Regions from separate parts of the Cytobacillus sp. FSL W8-0315 genome, predicted to be linked through region 1. Evidence: riboswitches for the same ligand, from Rfam matches in the RefSeq annotation. Region 1 holds a riboswitch; each other region holds the start of a gene.
What was found. Region 1 has a riboswitch for thiamine pyrophosphate ahead of MKY20_RS17275 (3-oxoacyl-ACP reductase). Riboswitches for the same ligand answer to the same signal wherever they lie in the genome.
Positions count from the first base shown of each region.

Region 2: linked by a shared signal. The riboswitch ahead of thiC (phosphomethylpyrimidine synthase ThiC) and the one ahead of MKY20_RS17275 (3-oxoacyl-ACP reductase) in region 1 are both predicted to bind thiamine pyrophosphate.
Region 3: linked by a shared signal. The riboswitch ahead of tenA (thiaminase II) and the one ahead of MKY20_RS17275 (3-oxoacyl-ACP reductase) in region 1 are both predicted to bind thiamine pyrophosphate.

Region 1 covers NZ_JBBOOC010000001.1:3,379,059-3,389,496, reverse strand. The annotation lists gene thiE (thiamine phosphate synthase) at 1-112, opposite strand, end outside; gene thiD (bifunctional hydroxymethylpyrimidine kinase/phosphomethylpyrimidine kinase) at 102-926, opposite strand; gene thiM (hydroxyethylthiazole kinase) at 923-1,750, opposite strand; gene MKY20_RS17275 (3-oxoacyl-ACP reductase) at 1,764-2,525, opposite strand; TPP riboswitch at 2,629-2,739, opposite strand; gene MKY20_RS17270 (OsmC family protein) at 2,856-3,317, shown strand; gene MKY20_RS17265 (Cof-type HAD-IIB family hydrolase) at 3,351-4,100, opposite strand; gene MKY20_RS17260 (sigma-70 family RNA polymerase sigma factor) at 4,479-5,045, shown strand; gene MKY20_RS17255 (hypothetical protein) at 5,038-6,117, shown strand; gene MKY20_RS17250 (hypothetical protein) at 6,160-6,450, opposite strand; gene MKY20_RS17245 (AbrB family transcriptional regulator) at 6,592-7,653, shown strand; gene MKY20_RS17240 (C39 family peptidase) at 7,697-8,296, opposite strand; gene MKY20_RS17235 (MerR family transcriptional regulator) at 8,746-9,681, shown strand; gene speD (adenosylmethionine decarboxylase) at 9,840-10,438, opposite strand, start outside.
Region 2 covers NZ_JBBOOC010000001.1:226,847-237,284, forward strand. The annotation lists gene thiC (phosphomethylpyrimidine synthase ThiC) at 1-1,459, opposite strand, end outside; TPP riboswitch at 1,585-1,699, opposite strand; gene MKY20_RS01340 (hypothetical protein) at 1,887-2,171, opposite strand; gene MKY20_RS01345 (bifunctional metallophosphatase/5'-nucleotidase) at 2,325-3,959, shown strand; gene MKY20_RS01350 (hypothetical protein) at 4,064-4,300, shown strand; gene MKY20_RS01355 (DUF3267 domain-containing protein) at 4,317-4,853, opposite strand; gene MKY20_RS01360 (MFS transporter) at 4,952-6,169, opposite strand; gene MKY20_RS01365 (hypothetical protein) at 6,421-6,840, shown strand; gene MKY20_RS01370 (cation diffusion facilitator family transporter) at 6,879-7,748, opposite strand; gene MKY20_RS01375 (DUF2935 domain-containing protein) at 7,980-8,768, opposite strand; gene MKY20_RS01380 (hypothetical protein) at 8,902-9,462, opposite strand; gene MKY20_RS01385 (SCO family protein) at 9,459-10,091, opposite strand; gene MKY20_RS01390 (cbb3-type cytochrome c oxidase subunit I) at 10,152-10,438, opposite strand, start outside.
Region 3 covers NZ_JBBOOC010000001.1:283,621-294,058, reverse strand. The annotation lists gene MKY20_RS01730 (alpha-hydroxy-acid oxidizing protein) at 1-1,000, shown strand, start outside; TPP riboswitch at 1,129-1,245, shown strand; gene thiW (energy coupling factor transporter S component ThiW) at 1,358-1,846, shown strand; TPP riboswitch at 1,996-2,097, shown strand; gene tenA (thiaminase II) at 2,156-2,845, shown strand; gene MKY20_RS01715 (DUF1287 domain-containing protein) at 3,208-3,915, opposite strand; gene MKY20_RS01710 (TIM barrel protein) at 4,019-4,852, shown strand; gene MKY20_RS01705 (DUF6843 domain-containing protein) at 5,344-5,814, shown strand; gene MKY20_RS01700 (MGDG synthase family glycosyltransferase) at 5,893-7,038, opposite strand; gene MKY20_RS01695 (DedA family protein) at 7,055-7,642, opposite strand; gene MKY20_RS01690 (polysaccharide deacetylase family protein) at 7,639-8,346, opposite strand; gene MKY20_RS01685 (manganese catalase family protein) at 8,624-9,445, opposite strand; gene MKY20_RS01680 (FecCD family ABC transporter permease) at 9,594-10,438, opposite strand, start outside.

The sequences.
Region 1 (10,438 bases):
CTCCCTTGATGGCTGCTTGAAGGACATTTTCAGGATTCTGGCAGCAATTTGTGCTGCCCATTATGAAGTATACTTTTAATAAGCTTCTCATTGCCTGCGGATTAACAGCCATATACTTCAGCCTCCTTCTTCCTTTTATTGAACGCCCAGTGATTGGTAGGTCCATGACCGCTGCCAATTCCTAAATCATTTTCAATTGCTGCCTGGATGAATTTTTTTGCCCGATCAACAGCCTCTGGCACGGTAAGACCGTCAGCGAGGCCAGCGGTGATGGCAGCCGAGTAAGTGCAGCCTGTTCCATGTGTGTTGGCTGTTTGTATTCTGCTGCTTTTAAATTCCGAAAAACTTTCTCCGTCAAAAAGAAGGTCTGCTGCTATGTCTTTTGCTTCATCATGGCCGCCTTTTATGATGACATTTTTCGCTCCAAGGTGATGCAGTTTTTTTGCTGCTTCTCTTTTATCCTCTAGTGAACGAATTCTTATGTCCGTTAAAACCTCTGCTTCTGGAATATTCGGGGTAATCACCAGAGAGAGAGGGATAAGATGCTTTTTCATCGCTAATATCGCTTCATTCTGAAGAAGACTTGCTCCTCCCTTTGCTATCATTACTGGATCTATGACGACATTTTTCCAGCCGTATCTCACAATTTCATTGGAAACACTCTCGATTATATCTGCACTAAAAAGCATTCCTGTCTTCACAGCGTCAGGTCTGAGGTCTTCTCCTATCGACTGAATTTGAGCAGAAACTGCCTCTGCTGTCATTGGATAAACTCCTTGAACACCCTTGGTGTTTTGAGCCGTTACCGCAGTTAAAGCAGACATGCCGAAAACACCGAGTTCCTGAAATGTTTTTAAGTCAGCTTGAATGCCCGCGCCGCCGCCGCTATCAGAACCCGCTATGGTTAAAGCTTTGTTCACTTTCATTTATATTGCCTCCTAACTGGTCGTTTTTCAAAAGAGCCATATGATTCAACATCTGCAGCTGAAATGTTATATAAGCTATTCAAAAACTCTATTTGGAAAGTGCCTGGTCCTTTGCCATCCGATTTTTCTGCTGCGATTTCGGCTGCAGAGCCATAAACGACCAATGAAGTTACTGCCGCTTTTACAGGATCCTTTTCAATAGCAGCGAAAGCTCCTATTATTGAAGTAAGAAGACATCCGGCACCCGTTACTTTCGTTAGAAGAGGATGGCCATTGTTAATGGCAAAAGTGGATTTTCCATCTGAAACGATATCCTGTTTTCCTGTAATAACGGTTACTGCACCAAGTTCTTTTGCTGCCGACTTAGCAAGCTCTGAAGTGTTACCTGCTGCTTCAATTGCATCTACGCCCTTTATACTCCATTTCTGTCCTGCCGCGTTGGCAATTTCTGCAGCATTCCCTCTTATGATGGTAATATCTAACTCTTCTAATATTCTTTTAGCTGTATCTGTGCGATAAGCCGTGGCGCCGACACCAACCGGGTCGAAAATGACTGGAACCCCATGCTGATTTGCTGATTTACCCGCTATGAGCATACTTTTTACTTCTTTTTCTGTCAGTGTTCCCATATTGAGAACCAATGCACCAGCTATTTTAGCCATTTCAGCTGCCTCTTCATGTGCATATGCCATTACTGGTGATGCCCCAATTGCCAGCAGGCCATTTGCAGTAAAGTTTGTTACCACCACATTTGTAATGTTATGTACAAGAGGGTTTGACACTCTTACTTTTTCCAATAGACTGCTAAACTCCTGAATGTTCATCTAATATCCTCCTTTAATTCATAACTAATCCGCCATCTACAACCAGATTTTGTCCAGTAACTGCCCTTGCCCATGGAGAAGCGAAGAAGACTATCGCATCAGCCACTTCTTGAGGATCTGTGACTTTTCTTAATGCAGTCGAGTTTTCGATAATTTTAAAGACTTCCTTAGAGGTCGAAGCACTGGCATCTGTCGTTTTTAACAAACCTCCCGATACCATATTTGCCGTAATTCCATATTGGCCCAGCTCATTCGCCATATTTCTGGTGAAGCCTAATAAAGCAGCTTTGCTGGTCGTATAGTCATGATAGGGTACAACTGGATGCTGGAATAGATTGGTGCCGACCGAGATTACCCTGCCAAACTCCAGTTTTTTCATATCTTCAAGACCTGCCTGAACTGTGTTCAATGCTCCCAGAATTGCACCTTCCAGCTGGCTTTTGTAATCGTCCCATTTAATTGTTTCTGCATCTTTTTTCGAAATAGGGTCAAATTGAAAGTTTACCAGTGCATTATTGACTATAGTTGTAATGGGAGCTCCAAAGTGTTCCTTCGTCTCTTGAAACATGGAGTTCACTTGAACACTGTCCCGAATATCAGCACGAATGGCAATGGCTTTTTCGCCAATTTCCTTCTGCAGAGCATGGGCTTTTTCCTCGCTATGGAAATAGTTAATGACAACTTTCGCTCCTTCTCTCGCGAATGCTTTTGCGGTTTCTTTGCCCAGCCCTCTGCTGCTGCCTGTAATAATGACAATCTGATCGTTAAGATTCATAGAAAATCCTCCTTATTGATAGCCAATTCATCTGTTTTAGAGAACAAAATAAAAACCAGATCCGCAATTGGACCTGGCTGAATAATCTAAGAGAATTAGTCGTTCCCCGCAATTACTACTTTCCTACGCTGGTATGATCCAGATCAGGTCCGAAGGGTAAAAAACAGTCCGGTTTCTTTCTCAGCCCGCGCATCGGGCACCCCTAGCAGTAAAACTATTAAGTTGGCTGTTTTCATCTTAGCCTGAAACGTTAAATCTGTAAAGTCTTGCAATTCTGCCTGTTCCTCTTTAAGGTGTAAATAGAAATACATAACTTGGAGGAATTAAAGAATGGCTGAACACCAATTCCAATTAAAAGCATATTGGCCAGGACTTCGGAATGATGTTGGAGAAATTGAAACAGGCGGGCTTAAAACAAAGGTTTCCATTCCGCCAGAAATGGAAGGACCCGGAATCGGAACAAATCCGGATGAAATGCTGCTGGGGGCAGCGGCAACTTGTTATATTATTACCCTGGCAGCTATGATGGAACGAAGTAAACTCGAGAAAGAAAACCTTACGATGGAATCAACCGGTATTGTAGATGTAACTAAAGGTGTGATTACATACAAGAAAATTATTCATCGCCCTGTTATTTTGTTACAGGCGGATGCGACTGAAAAGGATCATTCACTTGCGCGCAAGCTGGCGCAAAAAGCTGAAGCATCCTGTATGATTTCCAGGGCGATTAAAGGTAATGTAGAGGTAGAATTAGAAGAAACGATTCTAACTGCCAAAAATCCTTCGAAATAACCAAAAACCGGCATGATTGCCGGTTTTTATTCTTTAAAGAGCCCACTTTCGGATTGCCTGTGCAACACCAGCTTCATCATTAGTTCCCGTAATAGCATTCGCTGTTTCTTTCACAATATCCTGCGCATTTCCCATTGCTACACCCCAGCCTGATTCCTCGATCATGGCAATATCATTTAAGCTGTCACCCATCGCCATTACATTTTCCATCGAAATGCCAAGAAGCTCTGTTACCTTCTGGATACCTTTAGCTTTATTGATTCCAAGAGCATTTACCTCAATATTAGTTAAGCTGGAATTTGTAATCTCCAGATCCCCTTTTGTTTGAAGCTCTTTATGAATGAGTTCCCTGATTTCATCATCTGATATATCAAATCCAAATTTAAGCCATTCATGGTCATGAATATTTTCAGGCATTTCATTCGTCCAAACCCGTTCGCAGCTTGTTGCCCAGAAATTAGTCTTATGTGACTGGGATAGGTTCCACATCCACTCCATTATTTTTGAATCAACTGGAGTCCTTGAGATTGATTCACCATCAGGGCCAAATATTTCACTGCCGTTGACTGTGATCAAGTAGGAGTTCAATTCCAAAGAATCGGAATGGTCGCCTGCCGTAAGCCTGGATCTTCCAGTGCTCAAAATAACTTCAATTCCTTTTTCCTTTGCCTCTCGTATGGCCTTACGGTTTTCATCAGGAATTTCCCCTCTGGAATTCAACAAGGTTCCATCCATATCAAGAGCGATTAATTTGATCTGTGGAGCAATATTTGATTGTGACATAATAATCTCCCTTCTTTCTTGCACAATATAGCCATTATATAAATAAACAATCCTCCCATCAAAAACAAAGCACTTGGGCAGAATCATTTTTTCAATATAGGGATTATTATTCCCAATCTAAATGTAAAGGCTGGAATTACTCAATAAATGAGGTGTTGATGAATGCCTCCCATATTATTTTTGCTCCTACTGTTCTTAACCTATGCATTGATGTAGATTTATTTATATAGGAGCCTCCTAAATGGTCTCCGCTTTTTTTGAATAAGCTTAATAAATGCCAAAAAGTTGAAGCGATTTTCTTGCATCTGTCGTCTAACTGTCAGTCAAACAAAAGGCAGCCGGAATAGGCAGCTGGCATTTTAGCAAGGAGGCAGTCATGTGAGCTCTGATGAGTATGTAAAGCGGTCAATTGCTGATCAAGTAGACCGTGCTCTCGTTCTTGAAATGATCATGGATGAGTATGGTACCGTTTTGAAAAGATTGATATACAGCTATGTGAATGATTGGAATGCGGCCAGTGATTTAACACAGGATACCTTTATTACTGTTTATGAAAAGCTGGAAAGTTTCCAGCAAAGATCTTCTTTTAAAACATGGATTTTCACAATTGCTATTAATAAAAGCAAAGACTATCTTAAAAGCTGGCATTACCGCAATATGGTCATGAATGAAAAGGTTTTTTTCCTGAAAAAGGCTAGAGAAAAAGATCCGGAAGCATCATTTCTTGAACGGGATGAACATCAAGAATTGCTGAAAACGATTGAATCCCTCACAGTAAAATACCGGGAAGTCTTCCTTCTCCATTATTACCAGGATCTCAGTCTGGCAGAAATAAGTGAGACCCTTAATATCCCTATTTCTACTGTTAAAACAAGGCTGTACAGAGGACAGGAAAAAGTGAAGAAGATACTATCTGCTTCAGAAAGAGGTGAACAGCATGGCTGAACTGAATCAGGAAGTGAAGAAAGTATTGAAGGCTGCATGGACGAAAGAATCTGTTTTCACAGAAGAGGAAAAACAGAGAGTTAGAAACCGGATCGGCACTTTTGCTGTTAGAACCAGAAAAAAAGACTATGTTCCAAAACTTCTTTCTGCAGCTGCCGCTGCCGGGTTTGTCATACTGATAGGCGGGATTGCCGGGATTCAGACAGATGTATTGAACAAGCAAAATGGACAGGAGACCGCCATTGCAGATAAAGGTTTTTATCCCGGCCTTGCAGATGGCGCTATGCTAAACAACTGGAAATTGAATAATTTCGAGAAGGACTCATACGGGCACCTTTCTGCAGCTTTTACTGGGAAGGCAGAGGTCACAGGCACTCTGGATTTCCAGGAAGAAATTGTATACTTTCTGCCTGATCATGATTCCTTAAAAGTACTGCCGCTCATGGATGGCAAGAACATAAAAATAACTTTTAATGAGACGGATCAGGAGAAGCTAAAAAAGGTGTTCGGTGTAACCGAACCAATTACAGAAGAGAATGCTTCTTTAATTATAGGTGGATATCGCGCTGGGGAAGGCTCTGTTCATCAGGCTGAAGTCTTAGAGGTGGCAACTCCAAAAGATCCTCAAGTGGAAGCTGTTCCATTTCAGCTGGCCCTAAATAATAATATGGAACTGGTCCTTCGGGAGCCATTAAACCATGTGTTTAAAGAATTTTCTTTAAGAGGAACGGATGAAATCTTAAGAGGTTTAAGCCCGGCAGAAGTATTCCAGCTCTATCTGTTTGCAGAGGAAATTGAGGATTATTATACTCAATATGCATTGTTTAACCATGATCAGGATATCGGAAAACCGTTTCCTTCCCTGAATCATTACCTTGATGCTATAAACGAGTCTTCATCTATCCCAGAAAAACAGACATTATTGCATCGAGTGAAGAACGCCCGTTTAGAAGAAGTCATTATCGATGACTCTTCAGCTTATATTTCCATATCTGAAGAGGATGGGTTTGGCTTCGGCCTAAGCAAAAACAGTGAAGGAATATGGAAAGTAAACTGGATGCCAATCCAATAAATTGGCTGAGCTTGTACCTCTGATGGTGCAGGCTCTTTACATTTACCTAAATAGGCCTCCAAAGAATACGATGATGGCTAATACGGATGAAAGAAACAGGGTGAGGATAATGGAAAATAATACATGAAAGCCCGCCTGCCAGTTTTGGACTTTCTTTAAGACAAAAACACTCACGAAGAAGACAAGGACTGTCAGGAGCAGGAGGAGCGTAAATGGACGATGGCCTATTTTATTCAGATAAATATCATACAGAGGCGAAAAACCCAGCATCAAAAATAACCCGAGACATATAAACGATAAGATGAAAACAAAATGGCTTAATTTTTCCGGCATGGTTAGTCCCCCTTCTCTAAAATGATCTTCTCTTTAATAAATTGTATGAAAACATTTGATTATATAAAACTTGTAATTCATTCATTGTTTTTATATGGTATAAATATCTTTAGGTATACTAAATAAAAAGAAGGTTGTTTTGTGAATAAGAATTTATTGATCACCTTACTATCTGCTGTATTTGGTGCAGTATTATTTTCTTTATTGCATATTCCGGTCGCCTTTTTGCTTGGTGCATTGACTGCCGTTATGATTGGGAGCCGGCTCAGCAGGATTCCGTTTTATTGGCCAGCAGGATTTCGCGATGCCGGGATTATCATCGTCGGATACAGCATCGGCCTTTCTTTTACACAGGAAGCGGTCCTGCTTATCCTGCAGAAGCTCCCTTTTATTTTGCTCATTACCGTTTGCATGGTTCTCTTTAGCGCCATATCTGCACTTCTTATTGCGAAATTAATGGGCATCGACTATCCCACAGTTTTGATCGGCAGTATTCCCGGAGGTCTGTCCCAAATGATTCTTCTGGCAGAGGAAGTCAAAGGAATCGATATCACGGTTGTTACCTTTATGCAGGTCGCACGGCTGACCATGATTATCTTCATCGTCCCTATCCTAGTATTCGGACCTTGGCTGAATGTCTCTGTCGGTCCCGGTTTTGAAGCTGCAGAACCTTTATGGGGTGATTTATTCCCTGGTATTTTACTCTTTGTCTTCGTTTCTTTTACCGGCATTATCCTAAGCAAACGCCTGAAGCTCCCTACCCCGTACCTTCTTGTTCCGATTATGGGAACAGCGGCCCTTGTCATTTCCGGTATAAACGGACCCGAACTCCCGCCACTTGTTTTGGATTTATCACAGCTATTAATCGGGGCTCACATCGGCATGATGATGAAGCCTGAAAAGCTGGCAAATAAATTTAAAACCATTTCACTGGCTGCCTTAAGCGGCCTGCTTCTCATTACGGGTTCGGTGCTGCTTAGTTTTATGATTATGCACTTTTTTCACCTTTCCCCTGCCACCAGCTTTTTGAGTCTTGCACCCGGAGGCATGGACCAAATGGCCATAATCGCCCATGAAACCGGCGCAGACTTAGCCATAGTAACAGGCTATCAACTATTTCGGCTGTTTTTTATATTCTTTGTAGTACCTCCATTTTTAAAATGGATCTTTGTAAAGTTTAAGAAATTAGCATCCTCAAGCTAAAAAGAAGGGACTGCAAGCGGCAGCCCCTTCTTTTGCTATTATTCTAGTTAATGACAATGGCCTGTGAACCCATCAGCTCCCAGGCTTCAATAAACTGCTGTTTGGGCACCTTTTTATTTTTTGTGCCATACGGGTCGTTAATATAGATATATTCCTCGTCATATCCGGTAATTGCAACACTATGCATCTGGAATGTCACATCAACTGGTCCGCCCGGTGTATTCCAGGTTTCGAAGGATGCTGCGGGTGATAGGCTTGCAGTTGTTATAATCCAGACCGGCGAACCTTCTGCAATTTTTTCGAGCAGCACTTTAAAGGGCTTGCCAGTCAGATTCTCAGCACGTTCAGGAAAATACTTTTTCGCCAGTTCGAAAATTGGCCCCTGATAAACGCCTAATCCTGGTCCATCCTCCATGTTGCCGACAAAGCCTTCATTTGGATTCCCGTATTCACCTCCGCTATATCTAAGCGGCACCCGGTTAATTTCCTGTGCTAATTTATTTTTAGATACTTGAATGCCTTCATAATTTATAATCATTGCTAAACTAGTAATCTCACATCCATTATACAGACGGGGACTATCCATTTGATTGTACAATGGCACATTCAGGAGAACGGATTTTTTCTGAATTTCCTGCTTCACAATCGGTACATGGTTTGCCTCCGCATGCGGAAATGCACTATAGTGTATTTCATTTTTTTTGAAGGTTCACTGCTACCCATCTTTATGCTTCCAAAGGTCAGCGTCAAACCAACCCCTGTAGCAACAGACAAAGCAATAATTCTATTAGCCACTTTACCTACTCCCTTTAAACACTTGCAGTTTTTCAATATTCTAGTTTGCTAAACACAGCTTTCATTGTGACATACACGTCCGTATATGACAAATAACTTGCTGGCTGTCAAATTCTTCATGTTTTTTGTCAGAATGGCTCCTTTTTGCTTTTTTCTGATGAATATCGTCTTCTTTTGATAGCTTTTGTCAAGCGGCAGGAAAACACGGGATATCATGCTGAATAGTTAGTTAGAAGTTGTTTCGGAACTGGCATCCGAATGTTTCAGAATCTATTTTTTATGAAAGGGCTGAGTAATATGGATACGCAATATATGAAAGCTTATACAATCAAAGAGGTTTCGAAAATGCTGAATGTGCCTCCTGGAACATTAAGGCAATGGGAAAAGGATTTAAGCGGACTTCTGCTTATTCCCCGTTCAAAACAGGGAGCCCGCTTTTATACAGACCATGAAATCGCATTGCTTGAAAAGGTAAAGCAGATGCGCGATAAAAATTTAAGCAAGGATATGATCCGCGAATTAATGCAAAAACATATGGACTTTGCTTCTGAAACTGGTATTGAAGCAAATGAAACATCCTTGGCGGCAGTCAATCAGGAAAGATCATTACATACAGAGCAACAGGCTGTCATGGACGCCGAACAGTTCATGGCATTGATGGATGGTTTCAGGGACAGTTTAATTGCAGATGTCAGAAATGAAATTCGCAGCGGTGTTCGAAAGGAAGTTTTAGACGAAGTGAAGAAAGAAATTAGCAAAGGATCATTGCATACTGTTAAAAGCCTGTCGGATTCGATCTATAAATCAGGAGAAAAAACCAAAGCGGAAATTGAATCACTTGGCGCAAGGATTGAGCAGTCTTCTGAGAATACTTCCGAAGCGTTCGGAACCCTTTCAAAAAGGGTGGCGAAAAGTACGAAGCGTACTTCTGATCAAATTCACCATTTGACAAACAAGCTGGCAGAATCCTCGGAAGCGTCTTCTGAAGAGTTCAAAACCATGATTCATTACATTTCATCTTCAGCTGAGGTGACCAGCACCGAAATCAGCTCGCTGATAGAAACGTTAAACACAGACAGAGAAATTTATATCGATACCATTAATAAAGAACGGGAACAATACTGGCATGAAGTAAAGCAGCGGGAAGAGATTTTTCAGGATATGATCGTCTCCTTCCGAAGCGCGGCTGCAGCACAGGAACCCGAGAAAAAATGGTGGGAGTTCTGGAAATAGATTATGTAATTATTTTTAAGTTTGTGCCGTTAATGTATGTACATTTATTAAAAGAACCAGGAGAATATAAACTTCTCCTGGTTCTTTTAATGTTCCCCGCCATCTGGTACTATTTGGTTTTGGTTTAATAGAGGCCGATTAACTGAGAGCCTTCAGGATCACTCTGATAAAGATCCGGGGTTAATATTTTTCCCGTAAAAAATTTCGTCCATCTCCGTTGTAAGCCGCTCAGTGATCTCTTCAGCTTCCTTAGGATCAAGCTTTTCCTTCGTGTATCCGAATAAATAATTATCTAAGTCAAAATCCCTTATTTTACACTTTGTGTGAAAGGTATGTGCCTGATAAATATTCACATCGATCATATCAAAATCTTCTTTTACTTCTTCAGGAATATAATTTTGGATTGAACTGATTTCATGGTCGATATAAAGTTTTCTTCCGTCCGTGTCCCGTGTAAATCCCCTGACTCTGTAGTCGATTGTCATGATGTCCGTATCAAAGGAATGGATGAGGTAATTAAGGGCTTTTAGCGGGGAGATTTCACCGCATGTGGATACATCAATATCGGCCCTGAATGTGCTGATTCCTTCGTCCGGATGATATTCAGGATAGGTATGGACGGTAATATGGCTTTTATCCAGCTGCATGACTACATTATCAGGCAGCGGGCCAGGAGATTCATCATAGGATTCATCCGGGACTTCCACTACCGGTCCTTCAGATACCAGGACGGTCACACTTGCACCTTGTGGGACAT
Region 2 (10,438 bases), 3.2 Mb from region 1:
CTGCAGCATGCGCTGCAATTTTATAAGTAATGACACCCTCGCGTACATCATCTCTATTTGGCAAACCCAAATGTTCTTTAGGAGTAACATAGCAAAGCATTGCCGTACCATACCAGCCTATCATGGCAGCCCCGATTGCAGAGGTAATGTGGTCATATCCTGGAGCTATATCTGTTGTTAGGGGCCCAAGTGTATAAAATGGCGCTTCCTTGCAGATCTCCAATTGTTTATCCATATTCTCTTTAATTAAATGCATTGGAACATGGCCAGGTCCCTCCACCATTACCTGTACATCGTGTTCCCATGCAATTTTCGTCAACTCCCCAAGTGTCTCGAGCTCTGCAAATTGAGCCTCGTCATTGGCATCTGCAATCGATCCCGGGCGCAGCCCATCCCCGAGTGAGAAGGCCACATCATAGGCTTTCATGATCTCGCAGATTTCTTCAAAATGTGTATATAAAAAGTTTTCTTTATGATGATGCAAACACCATTGGGCCATAATGGATCCGCCCCTCGATACAATTCCGGTTAAGCGTTTTGCCGACAGCGGAACATACCTCAAAAGGACACCTGCATGAATGGTAAAGTAGTCAACCCCCTGCTCAGCTTGTTCGATTAAGGTATCTCTGTAAACTTCCCACGTAAGATCCTCGGCAATGCCATTAACTTTTTCAAGTGCCTGATAAATTGGCACGGTGCCGACCGGAACGGCAGAGTTCCTGATAATCCATTCACGTGTGGTATGAATATTTTTGCCTGTAGATAGATCCATGATCGTGTCTGCTCCCCATCGAGTAGCCCAGGTCATTTTTTCTACCTCTTCCTCAATAGAGGATGAAACAGCAGAATTTCCAATGTTCGCATTAATTTTTACGTGGAAATTCCTTCCGATGATCATCGGCTCTGTCTCAGGATGATTGATATTGGAAGGAATGATTGCCCGCCCTCTTGCTACTTCAGACCGCACAAATTCCGGATCCATATTTTCCCGAATGGCTATATACTCCATCTCAGGAGTAATGATCCCCTTTTTTGCATAGTGAAGCTGGGTAACATTCTTTCCTTTTTTTGCTCTCAATGGCTTGCGGGATAAGCCAGGAAAAACTTTATGATTAGCACGCGGATCATGTTCATCGCGGTACCCATTATCCTCGGGCTTTATTTTCCGCCCATCATACTCTTCAACATCCCCGCGTTCATGAATCCACCGGCTTCTCAGAGCAGGAAGCCCTTTTTTTAGATCTGCCGTATATTGAGGATCCGTATAAGGTCCGCTCGTATCATATACTCGAACCGGCTCATTGATTTCCTCTCCAAAAGTTCCGGAAGTAGGACTTAACTCTATCTCACGCATTGGAACCTTTATATCAGGCCTGGATCCCTCCACATAGACTTTTTTGCTGCCAGTAAAGCACGACATAATGGAAATGCTCTTTTGATTTAATGAACTTGCCGTCATTGATCATCTCTCCCTTATAAAAATATAAGGACGAGACCTGGAACCAAGGAAGTGCCAGATATGTAAAAAAGCCGGTCCACATAAAGATGGACCGGCTAACCGAAGATGTCTTTGCACAAAGAAACTTTTGCACATTCTAACTTCCCCACGCTGGTATGATCCAGATCAGGTCCAAAGAGTCAAGAAACTTTAGCGCGTTTCTTTCTCAGCCCAAGCTATTGGGCACCCCTAGTTATTGCTATTAAATTCAATTTTAGTATACAGAATTGCGGAAACAAATGAAAGGAATTATTTCAGAATTCTGTCAGATGAAAAATTTTGCCTTTATTCTGCTCCTTACCCCGTTTTCCTTAATTCAATTTTTTTACTTCTGAATGAATATCAAAAACGCCTGTCAGTGGCAGACGTTTTCCGTGAATTATGCGGGTTAGTTCCCGTCAGACTCCTCATCATTCATATCCATATCACTTTCATCCATACTCTCTTCATCCTGTGGTGATTCTTCATTCATGCCGGGCTCCTCCATATCAGATTCTTCTGATGTGCCAGGATCCTGCATTTCATTATCTTCATTATTGTTTTCTTCCATCTGATTATCTTCCAATTCCACATCTTCCGTTTCCGGCGGCGGATCTTGTTCATCCGTTCCGCATCCTGCCAACAATAATCCTGCACTCAATGGAACTGATAGCCATAGCTTCTTATAATTCATGTATTGTCATCTCCTTTTGCAGTATTATGTTTCTTTAAGACCTTACCCTTTTAGCAGGAGGCCAAACTTTTCTGATCCTTAATAGCCCACCATCCGATTAAATCCCTGATATCTGCAAATACTATCCCTGCCACAAATACTGGAGGATGAATGATGAGAGTACTTTTCACCCTTATTTTATTTAGCTTCCTGGGAATGCCTCTATTCAGCGGACAGCCCGCTGAAAAAGAACAAGGGGATCAGCAGGGTCTTTCGGAAGAATATCACGGCCATGTTGAAGAACGTACAGAAGCACCATACAAGCAAATTCAATTGCTGGGCATTAATGATTTCCATGGGCAGCTGAATGTCACTCGGCAGGTTAACGGCAGACCGGCAGGACGCGCTGATTACCTCGCTGCCTATTTGCGGCAGCGTGCTTCTGAAAATAAAAACACCCTTTTGCTGCATGCTGGCGACATGATTGGAGCTAGCCCGCCAGTATCCGCTCTTCTGCGGGATGAACCGACTATTGAATTTTTGAATAAGATGGGGTTTGATATCGGAACTATCGGTAATCATGAATTTGATCGAGGATCTGATGAACTGCTTCGCCTGCTAAGTGGCAGCAGCCCTTCAGCGGCAAAAGTTTATTCCGGTTCCCATTTCCCATGGATTGCAGCCAATGTCATCAGTCAAAAGTCAGGCAAGCCCTTTCTTCCTCCATATAAAATAGTAAACGTTAGCGGGATCCCAATTGGATTTATCGGAGTCATCACGAAAGAAACATCGGCTATTACCGCGCCAAACAGTGTGAAAGATCTGATCTTCACCGATGAAGCTGAAGCCATCAACAAGTATGCCCGAGAACTTAAAAAACAAGGAGTAAGAGCCATTGTGGTACTAGCGCATGTTCCTGGAAAATCAGAACCAAATGGTGAGCATGCAAGAGGCCCGTTAATAGAGTTGGCCCATCAGGCGGATGACGAAGTGGACATTATTTTCGGAGGCCATAGTCATGCCTATCTGAACAGTGTGGTAGATGGAAAGCTTCTTGTGCAGGCCTACTCATATGGCACTGCCTTTTCTGATGTAGATATAGAAATAGATCCCCAGACAAAGGATATTGTCCGCAAACACGCTGAAATTGTGAATGTTTTTCAAGAGAATATCCAGCCCGCAAGCGACATAACCAGGATGATCGAGAGCTATGAAAGAAAAGTTGAACCCTCGGTGAACAGATATATTGGCACTGCTGCCATTCCAATCACAGCCGAACAAAACAGAAGCGGTGAATCAGCCCTGGGCAATCTTATTGCCGATTCCCAGCGGGCAGTGATGAACACAGATTTCGCTTTCATCAATCCGGGAGGAATCCGGGCAAACATTGACGCCGGCAGAGTTACATGGGGAAACTTATATGTCGTCCTCCCCTTCAGCAATCACCTTGTCAAAATGAACCTAACAGGCAGCCAAATTCGTGATGTCCTTAATCAGCAATGGCAGCCAAATTCAACAAGAATTCTTCAGATTTCCGGCTTCTCTTATTCCTGGTATGACAGCCAGCCTTCCGGTGAAAAAGTAAAAGATATTTATCTTCCTGACGGAACAAAATTGGATTCGGACAAGATCTATTCGGTCACTGTAAATACCTATCTCGCTGATGGCGGAGACAATTTTACAGTATTCCGAAAAGGGACGAACAGAGTGACCGGACCAAGTGATATAGATGCACTAGTGGACTATATACAGAATTCAGCACAGCCATTCAGCTCCGCGATTGAGGGACGCATAAAAAGAATAGACTGAAAAAGGACAGCTCGGGGACTGTCCTTTTTTCTTGTTCATTTAATACTAACAGCAGGATCGACATCATATCCTTCTATTAGGATCAGAAAGAAAGGAATAGGATAATGAAAAAGTATATTTATTTTCTCATGCTGTTCGGCGTCTTTTTTCCATTTTTTCATAAGACAGCCATTGTTTTTGAAAACTGGAGATTGTGTACAAATACATCCAAATTGATAGGGATCCAGCTTTATGGACTGGATTCAATGAGAAACCTTCTAATATCATCACTGGCGGCCCTGGTTGCTTTCTTTTTCACCCAGCTATTTATTGTGTGGGACAAAAAACATAAAAGTTCTTAAACATATGAATTGAAGCCTATTCATAAACCGTAAATTGCGGTTTAGTCGGATGGTCAATGACAAGAGCATCATTTGGAAATTTTAAGAGCTTTTTATACAAAACAAGGTCTCCAAAACATCCAACTGTCAATATCGCCCCTAATATCGATAATCCAGGCATATTCAGTACAATTCCAAGAACAAGGGGCAATAAGCCAGTCGGAATGAATGGCAGCATTAAAACCTTTTTCATTTGCTGAACCGTCACTGGCTGTTTAGCATGAGCATAGGCCACACCCAATTTCAAATTGACTCCCCAGGACATTTCGCTCCATGGGACACCGCCAATATAGCGGAAACCTGCCAAATGGATGGCTTCATGCAAGATAACGATAACGGCCATACCAGCTAAAAATAATAGCATACCTATAAGATCAAAAGACATTTCTCCTCCGCCATATATTACGGCATGTAAAAAGAGCACCCCAAATACCAGCGCAATCGTTGCTATGAATAAATAAACCTGCAATTTCATCATTGAAATGGAAACAACCGTTTGTTTTTTATTTTCCAAATTTTCACCCCGCGAGGAATTGGTCGATTACCTATATTTACGGATCACAAACAGCAAAGTTTCAAAAAATGGCTATTGCCGGCAGCTCCCCATTGCCTTTAGCCCTCCGCTTCTAATGCATTACCTTTACCTTGAAGCTTCAGCTGAATAAAACCAAAAATGGACGAAATGATTAATAATATTCCTGATAAAATGTAAATAAGCCGAACACCGATTAGATCAGTTAAGACCCCTATGCCCAAAATGGAGAAAACGAAAATCAATTCGTTTAAGACAGATTTAGCAGCAAGAATTTTCGTGAGCATTGTTTCATCTGCACTATTTTGATACATAGTGGTTTGCGCAAGATCCCGCAGCTGATAGGCAGGTCCCATCAATATTACAAATAGCAGCGCTAAGAAAGGATTCGAAATAAAACCATACCCCAAGGTAAGAATCCCGAAAGCACTGGATCCAATCAGCATAAAAATAATCAAACGGCCTTGCAGTAAATAAGAAAGCCGATAAATGAGGATTCCTCCAGCAATAGTGCCTAAGTAATATCCTCCGTTGATATAACCCCACCAAGACTCCCCCTTTCCAAGGGCATCCTCCACATAGGTTAACGTAACTGCACCAATCCAAATCGTTCCTGCCCAAGCTTCTATTAAATCCATTATGATCAGGACTCGAAGCCCTTTATCCTGGAGGAGTATTTTCCAGCCAGCCGTTAGACTGGACAGCATCCGGAAGTTTGAGTTCACAGCAGGTGATTCGCTTTTTTTTATCAAAAACAAGCTTAGAATAGAAATAACAAGCAGAATGATCGTAATGATCAATGTGGATTGTTTGCCAAGGAAAGCTAACAGGATACCGCCAAAGGTCCACCCTGCAAACAAGAAAGTCTGGTCAACACTTGAGAGCAGGCTATTCGCTTTGACTCTTTGCTTTTTAGGAACAACAGCTTTTACCATGGACATTTTAATAGGCGAGAAAAAGCCATTGAAAAAGGATATAAGGGCCAACACTAAGAAAATAGCCATTAACATAAAATCCTTCATTTGCTGCAAGAATAATATCATTAATCCAGCAATCAGAACGATCTGGCTTATCTGGGAAAACTTCAATAGATTTACTGGCTGAAATCTATCCGAAATGGATGGAAGCAGTATATTACTGATCATTCTCGATATTACACTAATCAATGTGACGGCTGCAGAAAGTGCTGTGCTCCCTGTTTCATTATACAAATGCAGCACAACAGCCATCGTGTACAGGGCAAACCCAAGATTCGTTGCTGTCTGGCTTACTAGAAGAGCGTAAAATGAACGATTCATCACTATCCCCCTATCTAAAGTCGTTGCAAACCGGCATGATTTCTATAAAGTTAAGCTCTTAATCTAATATTGAAAATCTATCATTTAGCTTAACATATTGAAAAATGCCTGCAGCAGCCAGCTCGGTAATATGTTCTAACAATATAGATCATGGTAGCTTGTTCCTATTTTTCAGAAAAACATATCACGATTTTCATGAATGTCTGTATAATCAACTTAAACTATTAATAGAAAGGAGCTCAACAGAAAACGTGCTTTACATATGGGATATCGAAAAGATTATAAAAAACACCTTGGATGGGTTCCAATTGGATATTAACTATGAGTTCTGCAATACACTTACTGCACCCATGAGCTACAATGTCTCAACGAATACAATTAAATTTAACTACCTGAAAGTGAACGGCTACATTGCAAAAATTAATTTTAAAATTAAAGAAACAGATGAGAACCTGGTTAAATTAATGCTATTCCATGAAATCGGGTATTATCTGGACTTCAAGAAAAACAAACATGACATAAGAACGCTACTGTACGGAGAAGATGACGAAAAAGAACAGCTCATGTCTGAAATAGAAAAAAACTCATGGGATTATGGAAGAAAAATAGTACCTGAACAACTGGTAAATTCCTATGATCATTTACGGGAATTGGATAAAATGTTCAGCTAGAAAAAGAAATGCGCCTCATTAAGAGACGCATTTCTTTATTAATTCGGTTCCACATGGACGTGAACATCATAAACCCCATAATCCCTCATCATCACTTTCTCCACATGTGTCGCAATATCATGGGCTTCCTTAATATCAAGCTTGGAATTAACCAAAATGACCACATCGATCACTTCATTGTTTCCATAGCTTCTGCCTTTAATATCTTTAATGCCTTTTACCCCGTCTACATTTTTGATGACATCCTGATAATGCTTAATCTTTTTTTCATCAAATCCATCAGAAAGCTCATGGGAGGCTTGTACAAAAATATCCCAAGCCGTTTTGCATATTAAAAACCCGACAACTATGGCTGTTAATGGATCAAGCCAAGGCATGTTCAGCTGCGAACCAAAAATTCCGACGGCAGTGCCTATACTCACCCATGCGTCTGAAATATTGTCCTTTGCCGCTGCCATTACGGCCTTGCTGTTAATTTTAATAGCTAATTTTTTATTATATCGGTATACAAAGTACATTGCAGCTCCAGAAAAAACTCCCGTATATGCCGCAATTATATCAGGAGATTCATTAACCCCATCAAACATGGATGAAACAGCATTAAGCAGAACTTGAAGACCTACTGCAGCCATAATGAAGGATGCTACCATGGAAGCAATGGTTTCACTCTTCCAATGGCCATACCCATGATTTTTATCCGGCGGACGCTGAGAAATCCTCAGCCCTATAAGCACTGCAATTGAAGCAATTATATCTGTTGTATTATTCAATCCATCCGCTTTCAAAGCAGCAGAGTCACTCACATATCCAATTGTTAATTTTAGTACAGAAAGACATATATAAGCTGCAATACTAATAAAAGCAGCACGCTCGCCTAACTTAAGGTTATGATACTTTTCCTCTTCCATGCCCCAGCCTCCTACTTTACCCTTGATTATATTACCAAGCGGAATTCGGGTGGGTCTAGAGCAATCTTTTTGTCTTTTATTAAATAAATAAGCAAAGTGCAATTAAGTTGTACTAGTGAAAATTTAAGCCAGCCCCATAAAAGGCTGGCTTGATTTGAATCATCTTAATGTGCATAAAGAAGAAACAGAATTTGTACAGCATGAAAGAAACAGCCCATCTTCCAAGCAAAACTATGCCTTCTTAAGACTCGCCTCAAACAAATCGATAATTTCCAAAAATCTCTCAGCTTCTCTAAACGTATGGTCAGCCAGAAGAGGATGAATATTGCTTTTGATCCGGCATGCCTCTATTAATTCTCTGGCTGTTTTCTTAAAGTCCCTTAACGAAGCAACTGATATTTTATTCTCATTTAAAAAATGGCTAAGTATTGGTTTCGTTTCTGATTCAGGCTGCATAGAGTCAAGATCAACAGCTTGAAAGACCAATTGGTCAAAATCATGGCTAAACTCTCTTGCCTGTTCTACCAGCTTTCTTTCCGAAGGATCTAGTAAATGGCCAATAAACTTAGCATGGTCAGCCATGATCCTTAGAAAGAAGACATTTTCTTCTATAATGGCTTCCGGTTTTGGTGCGAGTATCCCTGAGTTGAGGTCTTTTAATCGATTTGCAAAGTATGCAGCTTCTCTGCTGATATGGTCAATTAATAAAGGAAAATTATTTGAACGGATTTCGCATCTTAATGTCAGCCCCAGCACTTTCCTCTTATAGCTCCAGATGGCAGCAGCTGCTTGATAAACCTCGTTATTAAATGCTTGAACCTGTCTAAGTTCTGAGTTGATTGTAAATCTGGCCAGCTTTTCCTCGATTCTTTCAAATAGAGCGATAAATTGCTGTGCTTCGGCAATTAATTGTTTCTGTTCATAGGTAAACCCCAAACTTAAAAATAGTGCATGTTCTTTCATAATCCTGGACCAAAATTTAATCTCATCCAGCGATCTAACGACTATTGGATCCGCCATGTCATCCCCTCCCCAATTACTCACTCCTTCTCATATATATTTATGATTTCCTGCCATTATTCTATTTTATTGAAGCTGATAAACAAGCTGATAAATGTAAAAACTGCTCCCAAGAACGGCAGCAGTCATTCTTTTACTCATATTTTGAAAAATCCATAACATAGCTATAAATCAAGTATACAACCATTGCAAACGCGGTTGAAATAAAGCCCCAGCCCAGCGTAATCTGCTCGATGACCAAATAGTTATTGCAAAGCTGTACAGGGGACCAGATATATAGCCATCCCAGAGCTAAAAATAAGATAGTAAAGAAAATAATGAGAGCATGCTTCCAAAATGAACTTAGCTTTGGCCAGCTGTCCCGCAATGGCACACCGGCCAAAAATGGAAGGGAGATAAATTTAAAGACTTCTACACTCGTAAGCGTCAATGCTTCATCCATTGTCCTTGGCAGAGACCAATACACCATAATGATTGAAAACAGCAATATACCCGGCACTCCGTTTTCATTCCATTTTGAGAAAAATCCCGTGAAGCGATTCTGAAAGAACTTTGCCATGAATATGCCAGAGATCACCAGTAAAGGCATTTGCATATGCATATGGGTAATCATGATGGACTCCAGAAAATCAGCTGCAGGCGGGAGCATCAATCCAAGAAGCAGGAGTAATCCGTAAACTGATGACTTCATCATTCTTTCCCTCCGCTCTCGAGAATCTCCGTCACCCTTTCAGCCGCTGCTTCTATTAAGGTGTAATCCATGACTTCAACTAAGTGTCCTTTTGGATTCACCAGATAAAAGGCAGAGTTATGGGCAAAATTTCCGTATTCATCAGGAATGACTATGACACCAAATCGATCAAGCAAAGATTTAAGCTCCTGCTGTTTCGGTATCCTCGCCATTCTCCACGTTTCCCCGTCACTGCCAAAAGCCTTGCGGTAAGTATCCAATGTTTCCGGAGTATCCCGCTTTGGATCAAAACTAATGCTCAGGAATTGAATATCATGGCCAATATACTCTTCTGGAATCCGTTTATATACTTCAGACATATTAACCTCCAGTTCAGGACAAACAGTACCGCATGAAGTATATAAAAAGGTAATAAACACATACTTCCCTTCAAATTCTGTGAAAGAATAGGTCCTCCCGTTATTATCTTCAAGTGTTACATCCGGGAACTGAGGCTTTTCATCCATTAACTGATTAACCCTGGCTTTTTCAGCAGTGAAAGCCTGAAAGCCATCTGTGCCAATGTAAAAAAGGAGCACGCCAAACACCAGTACAGCCAAGCTGGAAAAAGCCGTTTTATTTTTTGGAAACATGATTCATCACTTCCTTTTAAAAGAAAGAGACAGCCCTGCATCCGAGCTATCTCTCTTTCCTTACCAGGTTTTATAAGGAGGTGAACCTGGAGGAGCATTGACAATAAAATCGACCAATGGAATGACATAAGCCATGCCGACAAGGACAATCATACACACAATCCATAATCCCCAGCGCTCTGTCCATCTAGGTGTTGGCGCTTCATCCTCTTCCACTTCCGCAACAGGGAATTCTGTGTTTCCTTTTGGCGCAAAGAACATGAGGTAGAATACAGCATATACCTGCATAAGTACACCGATCATCAGAAGGGTACCACCGATAGCCAGGAAGAACAGATAAGGGTCCC
Region 3 (10,438 bases), 3.1 Mb from region 1:
ATCAGGAGCCGGGGGAGAAGAAACGCTGAAAAAGAATATCGAATCCTTTGCAAAATACTCAATTGTACCGAGGATGCTTAGAGATGTATCAGTGCCGGATATAAGTGTGAATTTATTTGGAAAAACGTATCCTTATCCAGTATTCCTTGCACCTATAGGAATGCAGCGTCTTGAACACAGTGAGGGAGAGCTTGCATCTGCCCGGGCGGCAGCTTCGTTTGGAATTCCTTTTATCCAGAGCACGGTATCCAGTTATTCCATTGAAGAAATCGCAAATGCAACAGGCACGAGTCCAAAATGGTTCCAATTATATTGGTCCAATTATGAAGATGCTGCGTTCAGTATGGTGCGCCGGGCGGAGGAATCAGGCTATGAAGCAATTGTGTTAACAGTAGATACGGTGATGATGGGGTGGAGGGAAGCTGATCTAAGAAACAATTTTTCACCGTTAAAGCTTGGCTATGGAAAAGCAAACTATGAGAGTGACCCGGTCTTTATGGCCACTCTCCATGACGGTGATGTAGTTCAGGGAATCCTTGATAATATCCATCATCCAACCTTGAGCTGGGAGCATATTGCTAGGTTAAAAGAGAAAACAAATCTGCCGATTCTATTAAAGGGTATTCTCCATCCCGAAGATGCCAGGCTGGCCGTTGAAAAAGGGATAGACGGAATCATAGTCTCCAATCATGGCGGCAGGCAGCTTGATGGAGTGATTGCGGCGATTGATGCGCTTGGACCGGTTGTGAAGGAAGTCAAAGGAAGAATTCCAGTATTGTTTGACAGCGGCATTCGCCGCGGTTCCGATGTGGTCAAAGCACTGGCATTAGGAGCCGACGCAGTTTGCCTGGGAAGGCCGTATGTGTACGGTTTGGCCATTGGCGGGCAGAATGGAGTTGAAAAAGTACTTGCCAACTTTATTGAAGAAACAAAAGTGTCACTTTCTCTGGCAGGAGTCGGGAGTCTAAAGGAAATGGCAAGTCTGAAGCTACTTCGATAGTTTCTCAGCAGAAATCGAAGAGCGCTTAATACATTGATTGCACCAAGAAAAGTATATAAGCAAAAAGATTGATGACAGTGCCGGAATAATTTGTTAAGCTTGAGATAGCTTATCAAACTAAATATCTATGCAGCTACTAGGGGTGCCCCGAATGTGCGGGCTGAGAGGAAAGCGCGTTATAGCTTTCTGACTCTTATGGACCTGATCTGGTTAATGCCAGCGGAGGGAAGTAGGATTTGACTATATGTCAATTCATATACTTAAACCAAGCCAGGTCCTTAAGGGAATCTGGCTTTTTTGTATACATACTTCCCATCCTGATAAGCAATCAGGCGGCCCTTTAGAAAGGAGGTTTAGATGAACAGAACCCGATTGTTAACTACGATGGCTTTATTTGTAGCAATTGGGACACTGGGATCCCATTTGCTCTGGTTTCCGGCAGGCATAGCCAAGGCCTATCCGGTGCAGCATGCGGTGAATGTATTGGCAGCGGTGACGCTTGGCCCCCTGCCTGCAGCAGCTGTGGCATTTATGATTGGCCTGCTTCGTAATTTGCTTGGATTCGGGACGCTGCTTGCGTTTCCAGGCGGCATGATCGGAGCGTTTTTGGCAGGTGTGCTTTATTTGAAGTTCGGCCGGAAAATATGGGCTGCTGTAGGAGAAGTGGTAGGTACCGGCATAATCGGTGCATTGTTTGCAGTCCCTTTTGCAAAGGTTCTCATGGGAAGCGCAGCTGGGGCATTCTTCTTTGTGCCGCCATTCCTGGTCAGCAGCATTGCCGGTGCGGCCATAGGCTGGATGGTTTTGGCAAAGGTTAAAGAGAAGAATCTGGTTCAGAATATATGATGATTTTGAGCTGGCGAAGCTGGATGAGTAAGCAGCATAGTAAAGAAATCTGACTTAATGAGCGATTTTCAAGAGTTATAAGCGAAATCCCAAATTTATGAGAGAAAAACGTCAAGTTAGAAAATCGGTAAAAAACAATTAAAATGTTAGAAAACTGCTAGGGGCGCTACGGCTGAGATAAGGAGCTTTTCCTTTGTCCCTTGGAACCTGATCTGGATAATGCCAGCGCAGGGAAGCAGTGAGGACCTCGTTTTATATCCTCATGCTTTTTCCCCGGCAGCTTCTGTAATTAATAAGGAGGCTATTTTTATGACTTTTTCAGAGATTCTGCGCAAGGAAAATGAAGATTTGTTTCAGCTGATATTTGAGCACCCATTTGTCCAGGGTATCGGGAGAGGGGACGTGCCGAAAGAGGCACTGGCCCATTACATTAAAGCGGACTTTGAGTATCTGAATGCGTTCATGCATATTTATGGGATTGCCATTTCAAAGTCAGCAGAGCGTAAGGATATTGCATATTTTAATCAGCAAATAGAATTTGTATTGAACAGCGAAGTACATCCCCACCATAATTTCTGCCAGCAGATTGGCGTGGATTACGAGGCATTGCAGGGCTATCCGCTCCCTCCAACAGCTGATCATTATGTTAAGCATATGATGTATCATGCCCACACAGGCGGCATGGGTGAAATCCTTGCTGCATTATTGCCTTGTCCATGGACTTATTGGGAGATTGGGCTTGAACTCATGAAGCAATATGAGCCAGATGAGAACCATCCGTTTTATCCATGGATCTCTTTTTACGCAAATTTAAGGGTCGAAGCTGTGACCATGAATATGAGAAACCGTTTGGATGAGCTTGCTGATGCGGCATCACCGGAAGAAAGGCAGCGAATGAAGGATGCTTTCCGAAAAAGCTGCCAGCTGGAGCTTGGCTTCTGGGAGATGGCTTACACCTGCGAAGAGTGGCCGGCAGGCAATCCTTCAGCAGTAAGATAAGAAAAGCGCAAGCGCCTCGCTCAAAAAGGAACGCAGGCTAAGAGCGCAACGTCCTCCCAAAAGCTACCGCTTTCGGTCGTGCGATGTATCGCTGCCGTAGCTTTCCTTGTCCTGTGGCAACGTCTGCATGACCCACATCCTCCCATAATCTGCCGCTTTTGGTCGTGCGATGATTATGCTGACGAAGCCTTCCTTGTCCTGCGGGCCTCAGGGATAAGACGGTTCCTTATGGCCCCGGGTTCCTAGGAGCCGGAGCTAGACAAGCTTGTGACCTCAAGGGGGGAGGCTGCTTGCGCTAGACAGTTATCGAAGTTCAAAATTTTATACTTTCGTATTTAATAAGAAAAACGCCTGCATCTGCTTTATGGCAGTGCAGGCGTTTTTTCAAAATCCCATCTGTAATGAGCGGTAATAGGAGTCTTAAAAGAAGAGAGTTTTACTTCTGCTGCAAATGGTGTGGAGTTATGTATGACATATGGAATGCCATCTTTCGTCCGTTTGTCAGATATGATGGCAACATGGTCGAATTTAGGAGAAAGGAAAACCACAATGTCACCCGGCTGCCATTGCTGAAGGTTCTTAATATCTCCTGGAATCAGTTCTGTTGTTAATGACTTTGCGAAGCGGCTGAAAAAGACATTCTGGTTTGGCACCCTCCTGAAATCAATGTTTGGATCAGGATTGCCCTTCACTCTTGAATACAAGTCCGTATTCTCGGCGATATCCTGATCAATAAGATCCTTTATGGTTACATCAGCCCCCTGGAAACCCCTCCAAACCACATCTGTACAGACACCTTCACCATCGGGCGGATATCCTCCCGCATAGTAGGCACTTTTATATGGCGTGCGCTGTTCCACTTCTTTTCTGGCTGTCAGGACCATATCAAGCGGATCGGCAATGCCGTTTTGATTAGAATCGGCCTTTGAATAAGCAGCAGGCACTTCCATTTTCTTAGCCAAAGGATTTTCAAAATGAATGCCGATGGAATCCAGAATGATTCCGCTTCGGAAAAAAAGAATGAATAATAACAGTACTGCGATAATGGAACCAAACACTCTTTTTATCATAAAAGTCTCCTCATGTATTTTAATGATTAGACGGCACTATTTTCCAATAAGTTACATGAGGTATGATAAGATTGCTATAAGAATACATAAGAGAGGGGATATCATGGCTCATCATATAGGGATATCGGGAAGCGTCATTTTGTCAGACAGCAAGCTGTTTCCTGAACTTTTTAAACGTCATTTGCCGCATATTGAGATAGGCGAATTTCAAGATGAAGAATCTTTCCGCTGTTTTATTGAAATGCTGGGTAAAACAAACAAAAGCTTTGGTTTTCATTCGCCTCTTTTCCGGGGACAAAGCAAATACGATCTGCTGGAAAAGATCCGTATAAATCCGAAGGAAGCCTGGATCCAGTTTGAGACGGAAGTGGAAAGAATGTCCCGGCTTGGAGCTGAATACATATTGGTGCACTTTCCTTACTTTAAAAAGGAAACCAATGGGAATCCAGCAGAGATCATTGAGGAGGGACTCAAGAAACTCAGTTTTTTTCAGAGTAAGTATGGGATTATGATTGTGTGTGAACCTAAATTGGGATTCCAGCAATCGCCAGCAGGGATTCATTATCTTGACCGCTTTCCTGTAGAGACATGGAAGAAATACGGACTCAGCCTCTGTGTCGATATTGGGGATTATATATTGGCCGCAGGCGAGAAGGCCATAAATTATATAGAAAAATGGTCCGAGTTTGTAAGAGTGGTCCATTTACATAATGTTGAATATCAGGGTGATAAATATATTTGGGTGCCTGTGCATCCATCTCATGAGAATGATGGCAATCATCATAAAATTAAGAAGCTGATGGATTTTTTAGCTAAAGAATGCAAGGATGTATTTTTTGTCATGGAATACACTCCACACACGAACCCTCCGGAAAAAATGGTAGAAGAAGGGATCGGGTGGGCAATAGAGGTGATTGAGGAAGGGTCTGTTAGTTAAGGAAGCAGGCCGCCTGGCATTAATTTTGTGCACGTTGAAAATAAAAGGTTAATGATACCTTGTATGTATGCTTAGTTATATGTGAAATTAATCACAACAGAGAGAGGAGGTTCATTTATTTCTTATGCTGGGATTTAAAATAAAAACGGCCCTGCAGGCTTCCATTCTTTTTACATTTGGTTTTTGGCTTCTCTTTTTCTTGTCTGAAGGGGAACTGTTTTCTTTCTTCCTGATTATGATTTTTTTTTTACTGCTTTTTCGGAAATGTGATATACGGTGTTCCAGTGTCGCTGCTTTCTGAGGTTTTTACTAAGAATCTAGCAATATGGCGGTTTCCCGCGGCGGCATTTATACATACCATTTTGGCTGCTGTCACTTATTTTATTATGGAAGGGTTTGCTTTTTACATATTAATTGCTTCGGTGCTTTTCTTTTTAGTGGACGAGTGGCGGAAATGGGACCGCGAGATGCCAGGGGGGTGGAGGATTGCCTTGAATGCAGCTGGTCTTCTCATCGCCTGCCTGCTGCCGATGGGGGGCTTTTGGATGCTTCAGCAGGCAGATTTGGAAGAAAAAACTCATGATCTTTATCTGATTCCAAAAGGGTATGCTGGTCAGGTGAGAATTGTTCATGAAATAGAGAATGCCCCTGTGCCTGTGACAGAAGGGAAGTACGATGTATTACGGGTGAATGATAGAGGATATGCCATTACCTCTTTACCGCAAAGTAAAGGATATATTGATGATTTGTACTATTATGTGGATAAAAAGGGGAAGCGTGAAGCGATATCAGAAAGCTGTATTTCATATGGCGGATCAGGCGGTGTACAGGGAGATGGTTATGAATATTCGTATACCTATTTTTCGGTTGGCTGTGATGAGAACATGGATGATCAAGGAACTAGCCCTGGGATTGAGGATATTCTTTATGAAGAGGGTTTGATTAATCAAACGTTTGATTGAAATGGAAAACAGCCTGAAGATTCCAGGCTGTTAATTATTTATCGCAGTCTTACTTCCAGAGCCCAGCTGAGCGAAGTTTCACTTTAAAGTGGGGATAGCTCTTATGGAATGTACAGTTTCAGGCGTTTTTCTGCCGGTGCTTTTAATTGACATGAACATGGCATAGTCCAATGGGCAATTGACTTTTGCCAGATAGGAATCAATGTGTTTTCTTAGACTAAGTATAGCTTCTTCATTATTAAGCTGTTCAGCAATGTGCTTGTCATTAATGACAAGCACCAGATTTTTCTCAAGCAAATAGTCCAAATTGATTTCCTCTTGTCCGGGGAGTGAGGTATGGACCAGAATCGGAAGTTTCTTTTGCAGTGCTTCACTAATTGTAACTCCGCCTGGTTTGGTCAAAATAGCATCGGCTTTATTATATAGCTGGTTCATTTCAAAAGGGTCTTCAATATATCCAATGGGCTCGATATGCTTTGAATCGAGTGCTTGGAGTGAGCTATATAATTCGTCATTATTTCCGCAAAGGATCAGAAATCGAATATGAGGAACCTTCTGCATAGCGACTATAAAATCACAGTTTACTAAGCCGCTGTTTCCTCCTGCAACCAGAATATGGCGTATCCGGTTATCTTTCTTAAATGGAACCTGAAGGTGATACGCAGAATGAACCGGTATGCCTGTTACAAAAATTTGCTCATCAGGAATATTGTGCTTTTTAATAAGCTTTTCCTTCGCCTCGGGATGAGGTACGAAATGAAAATCAATTCCCCGTTTTCCCCATATATCATTAATAAAAAAATCCGTGTAAACATTCACCGCCGTGACGTCCCGGTATCGTCCCTTTTGCTTTAGTGAACTGATGATTCCAGATGGAAAAGAATGAGTGCAAAATATTAAATCCGGATTTTCTTCATCAAGGAACTTCTGCATTTTTCGTTCAAAATAATAGGATAGAACCTGTAAATCAGGCTGCAATTTAAAAGGGTGCTGCTTATACATAATGGTGTAATATAATGCCCTGTAAAGGAAAGGGGCACCCAGGAAACCTTTTAAATATATCCCTGATACCAGCTTCTCAAGCTTATCACTGCAATAGGAAAGAAAGTCGACTATTTTGATTTCAGCATCAGGATATTGGCTTTGAATATTATCCTGAATTGTTTTGGCAACTTTTGAATGTCCCGTGGGGAATTGAAATAATGGGAGCAGCAGAACTTTCATAATACCCTCCTCTCTGTCACTTGGATTTATTTTTTGCATACTTAAAGAGCATGTAGATTGCGAATATAACTAATAATAAAACCCCGAGATATGGAACATATTCAGGATTTATATCAAATAGGCTTCCTGCAAAGTATCCCGCGGCAATTATAGGGAGCACCCAGCTAAGGGAGCCTGCAGCAGAATATAGAAGGTACTGATGAAAAGGAACTTTTGAAATGCCGGCAAAGTAAGGGCTTATCTGACGTATTCCCGGCATATAAAAACCAGCAAAGATCATGAATCGATGATTCTCCATGTACTTTTTCTGGGCGGTATTCCATCTCTGTTCCGTGATCCCAATATATCTGCCATATTTTTTGAGAAAGGGCGTACCTGCTTTTTTACCGATCCAATACGCTGAAAGCATCCCAAGCAGCACACCTGCTTCTGCACAGACAGCGGATTCGGCAAAGCTTAGTTGATGATTTCCAATTAACACGCCAATCAGGAATAATAGCGATTCTTCCGGAGCAGGAATGCCGACAATCCCGAAAAATAAAAATAAAAAGATAATCCAATACCCGTAGGACGAAATAAATTCAATAATTGTTTCAGTACTCATGTGCGATGCCCCTGATATCCTTCTTTTAAAGAAACAAAATGGATCCCTTTTAGTGCTGACTGCTGCAAATACTGGTCCAGATGGCCGATCATATATTCAGGTGCATTGGAGTCTGCGCCAAGAGTTTCACCGCTGTCGTGGAGAAGAAAAATCCGGCCAGGCACGGTTTCTTTTGCCAGCGACTTTGAAAGGGTGTTCCTGATATGCTGGATCTTCCAATCCTTAAAAATGCCCGACCACATAATAATCTTATACTTTCTTGCCATCCAGAGGGTAAATAAATTGAAGTGTCCCCATGGCGGACGATAAAAATAGACTTCTTCATTAATCGTTTCTTCAATAACTTGTTTTGTTTGCTCCAGCTGTTTTTTTAAAGATCCCGGTGAAAGGATCCAGCTTGAGACATGCCTATAATGATGGATGCCAATTGTATGACCATCCGCCTGCATTCTTTTAAGCAGCAGCGGATGCTTGGCTGCTTTTTCCCCGACAACAAAAAAGGCTGCCTTTGCTTCATGCTTTTTTAAGACATCCAGAAGCCTCGCTGTATATTGTGGATCCGGGCCATCATCAAAGGTTAAAGCAATGGAATTGGGTTCGGTTATTTCTTTTACAATTCCCCAATTCAGCGATCGTATGAGTACAGTGGGCAGAACTGCGTAACTAATAAATATAATCAGTGCGGCGGTAAAAAAATAAATCATGCAAACTAGATCCTTTCCGGCGGTGTATCACTTATTTTCATTCCCCTTTTATAGTGAGGGTAACCTTAATGTTCATAGTGAATGTAATGAAAATAGAATTTAGATTCATTATTCCAGTCATCTCAAAAGGGTGGGATGGTTTTATCATATAAAAAATCTGAAGGAAGTCAATGGAGAGGATGGATATTAAAGAGGAAAGCGATGTCCAATTCAATCAAACGTTTGATTGAACTAACAAAACAAGCTGATGCTTCAGCCTGTTTTGTTAGTTCTATTATTAATCCATCGGTAATGTGTTATGAAGGTTTGGAGGTGCAGGCTTGAGCATAGGCTTGTCCCCTTCAGGCTTTGGATTGCCTACATATTTGTATTCTCCCTGGCCATCCAGAGCAGGGCCCTGTGCCCATCTGCCTGTGCTGCTTTCTTCGCCTGCTGATAGGTTGTAGAGAGTGTAAGAGATATCTGTGCGTTCTTTCTCACGAGGGAAGGTGCTAGGGACGAGCAGGCCTTCTTTTTCTTCAAGCTCCGCAATCGCAGCAGCCCATTGGTTTTGGTGGTAGGCATCTCTGGCAATCAGAACTGAAAGCAGCTCTTTAATGCCCTTATCATCAGTCATTTCATAGAGACGTGCAGCCTGCAGCCGGCCCTGTGACTCTGCATTCAAGTTTGAACGAAAGTCTGCTAATAGGTTTCCGCTGGCTGTAATATAGGTACCCATCCAAGGGTTCCCTACACTGTCAGTCGGACGTGCACCAAGTCCGGAGACAATGGCATGCTGCGGATTCATTCCGCCCATAATCGCTCCAACCACTGGGTCCTTTGCTGCTTCTTGCTGCTGATTAACAGGGGCGTCGTCCATTAGTCTGGCAACCATTGTTGCGAGCATTTCCACATGTCCAATTTCTTCAGTCCCAATATCCAGCAGAAGGTCGCGATATTTTTCATTCCCACGAGTTGCCCAACCCTGAAACATGTACTGCATGGCAACCGTCATTTCACCATATTGGCCGCCAATCAATTCCTGAAGCTTTTTGGCAAAAACGGGATCCGGACGTTCCGGCTTAGCTTCAAATTGCAATTCTTTTACATGAAAAAACATCTAAATTCCTCCTATGCTATAGATTTCCAAATATACACTGTATCTATTGCCCTGAAAAAAGCAGGAAGAAACATGTTTTTAAGAAATTAATATATTAATATACATTTCAAAAAGATAAAAAGACGTGCGAACACGTCTTTTTAATCGGCTATTTTTTTAGCAGTAAATACATGAAATAAGGAGCACCGATCAGTGCAACCATAATGCCGGCTGGCAGGCCGTCAGGATCAACCAGGTTCCGGCCAAGCGTATCGGCGAATAAGAGAAGCCATCCTCCTAAAAGGATAGCAATCGGAATGAAAAGCTGATTCCGCGGTCCAACAAGCGCTTTAGCCATGTGCGGTGCAATTAAGCCGATAAAAGCAATTCCGCCGGTTACCGACACAGCTGAAGCGGCCAATGCAACGGCTGTAAGCAGAAGGACGATCCGTTCTCTTTCAATGGATACCCCTATCCCGATGGCGACAGGCTCGCTTAAGCTTAATAGATTCAAGCGATTTGCTTTATATAAAGTAAATGGAATCAGCAGAAGAAGCCAGGGGAGGAGTGCCCAAATGAACGGCCAATCCGTTCCCCAGATATTCCCTGATAGCCATTTAGCTATAAAATCGACTTTCTCTCTTTCCGCTGAAGAAATCAGGACAATCATGACACCGGAAAGCGCCATGGAAAATCCGACCCCGACCAGCACCATCTTTACAGGCTGAAGCCCCTCGCTTTTTTTATAGGAAAAAGCATAGATAAGGATTGCAGTAAGTAAAGCGCCGAAAAATGCGCATAAAGGCAGCATGTATATGAAAGTGCCAGCTTCAATCGGAAAGAACAGAAAGAAAACCGCTATAGCAACTCCGGCACCGGAGTTTATGCCAATGATGCCTGGATCTGCCAGGTCATTGCGTGTAATCCCTTGTAAAATGGCACCGGATAATGCGAGTGCCATGCCGGCCAAGACAGTGATAAATACCCGCGGCAGCCGAATGGAAAATAACACAA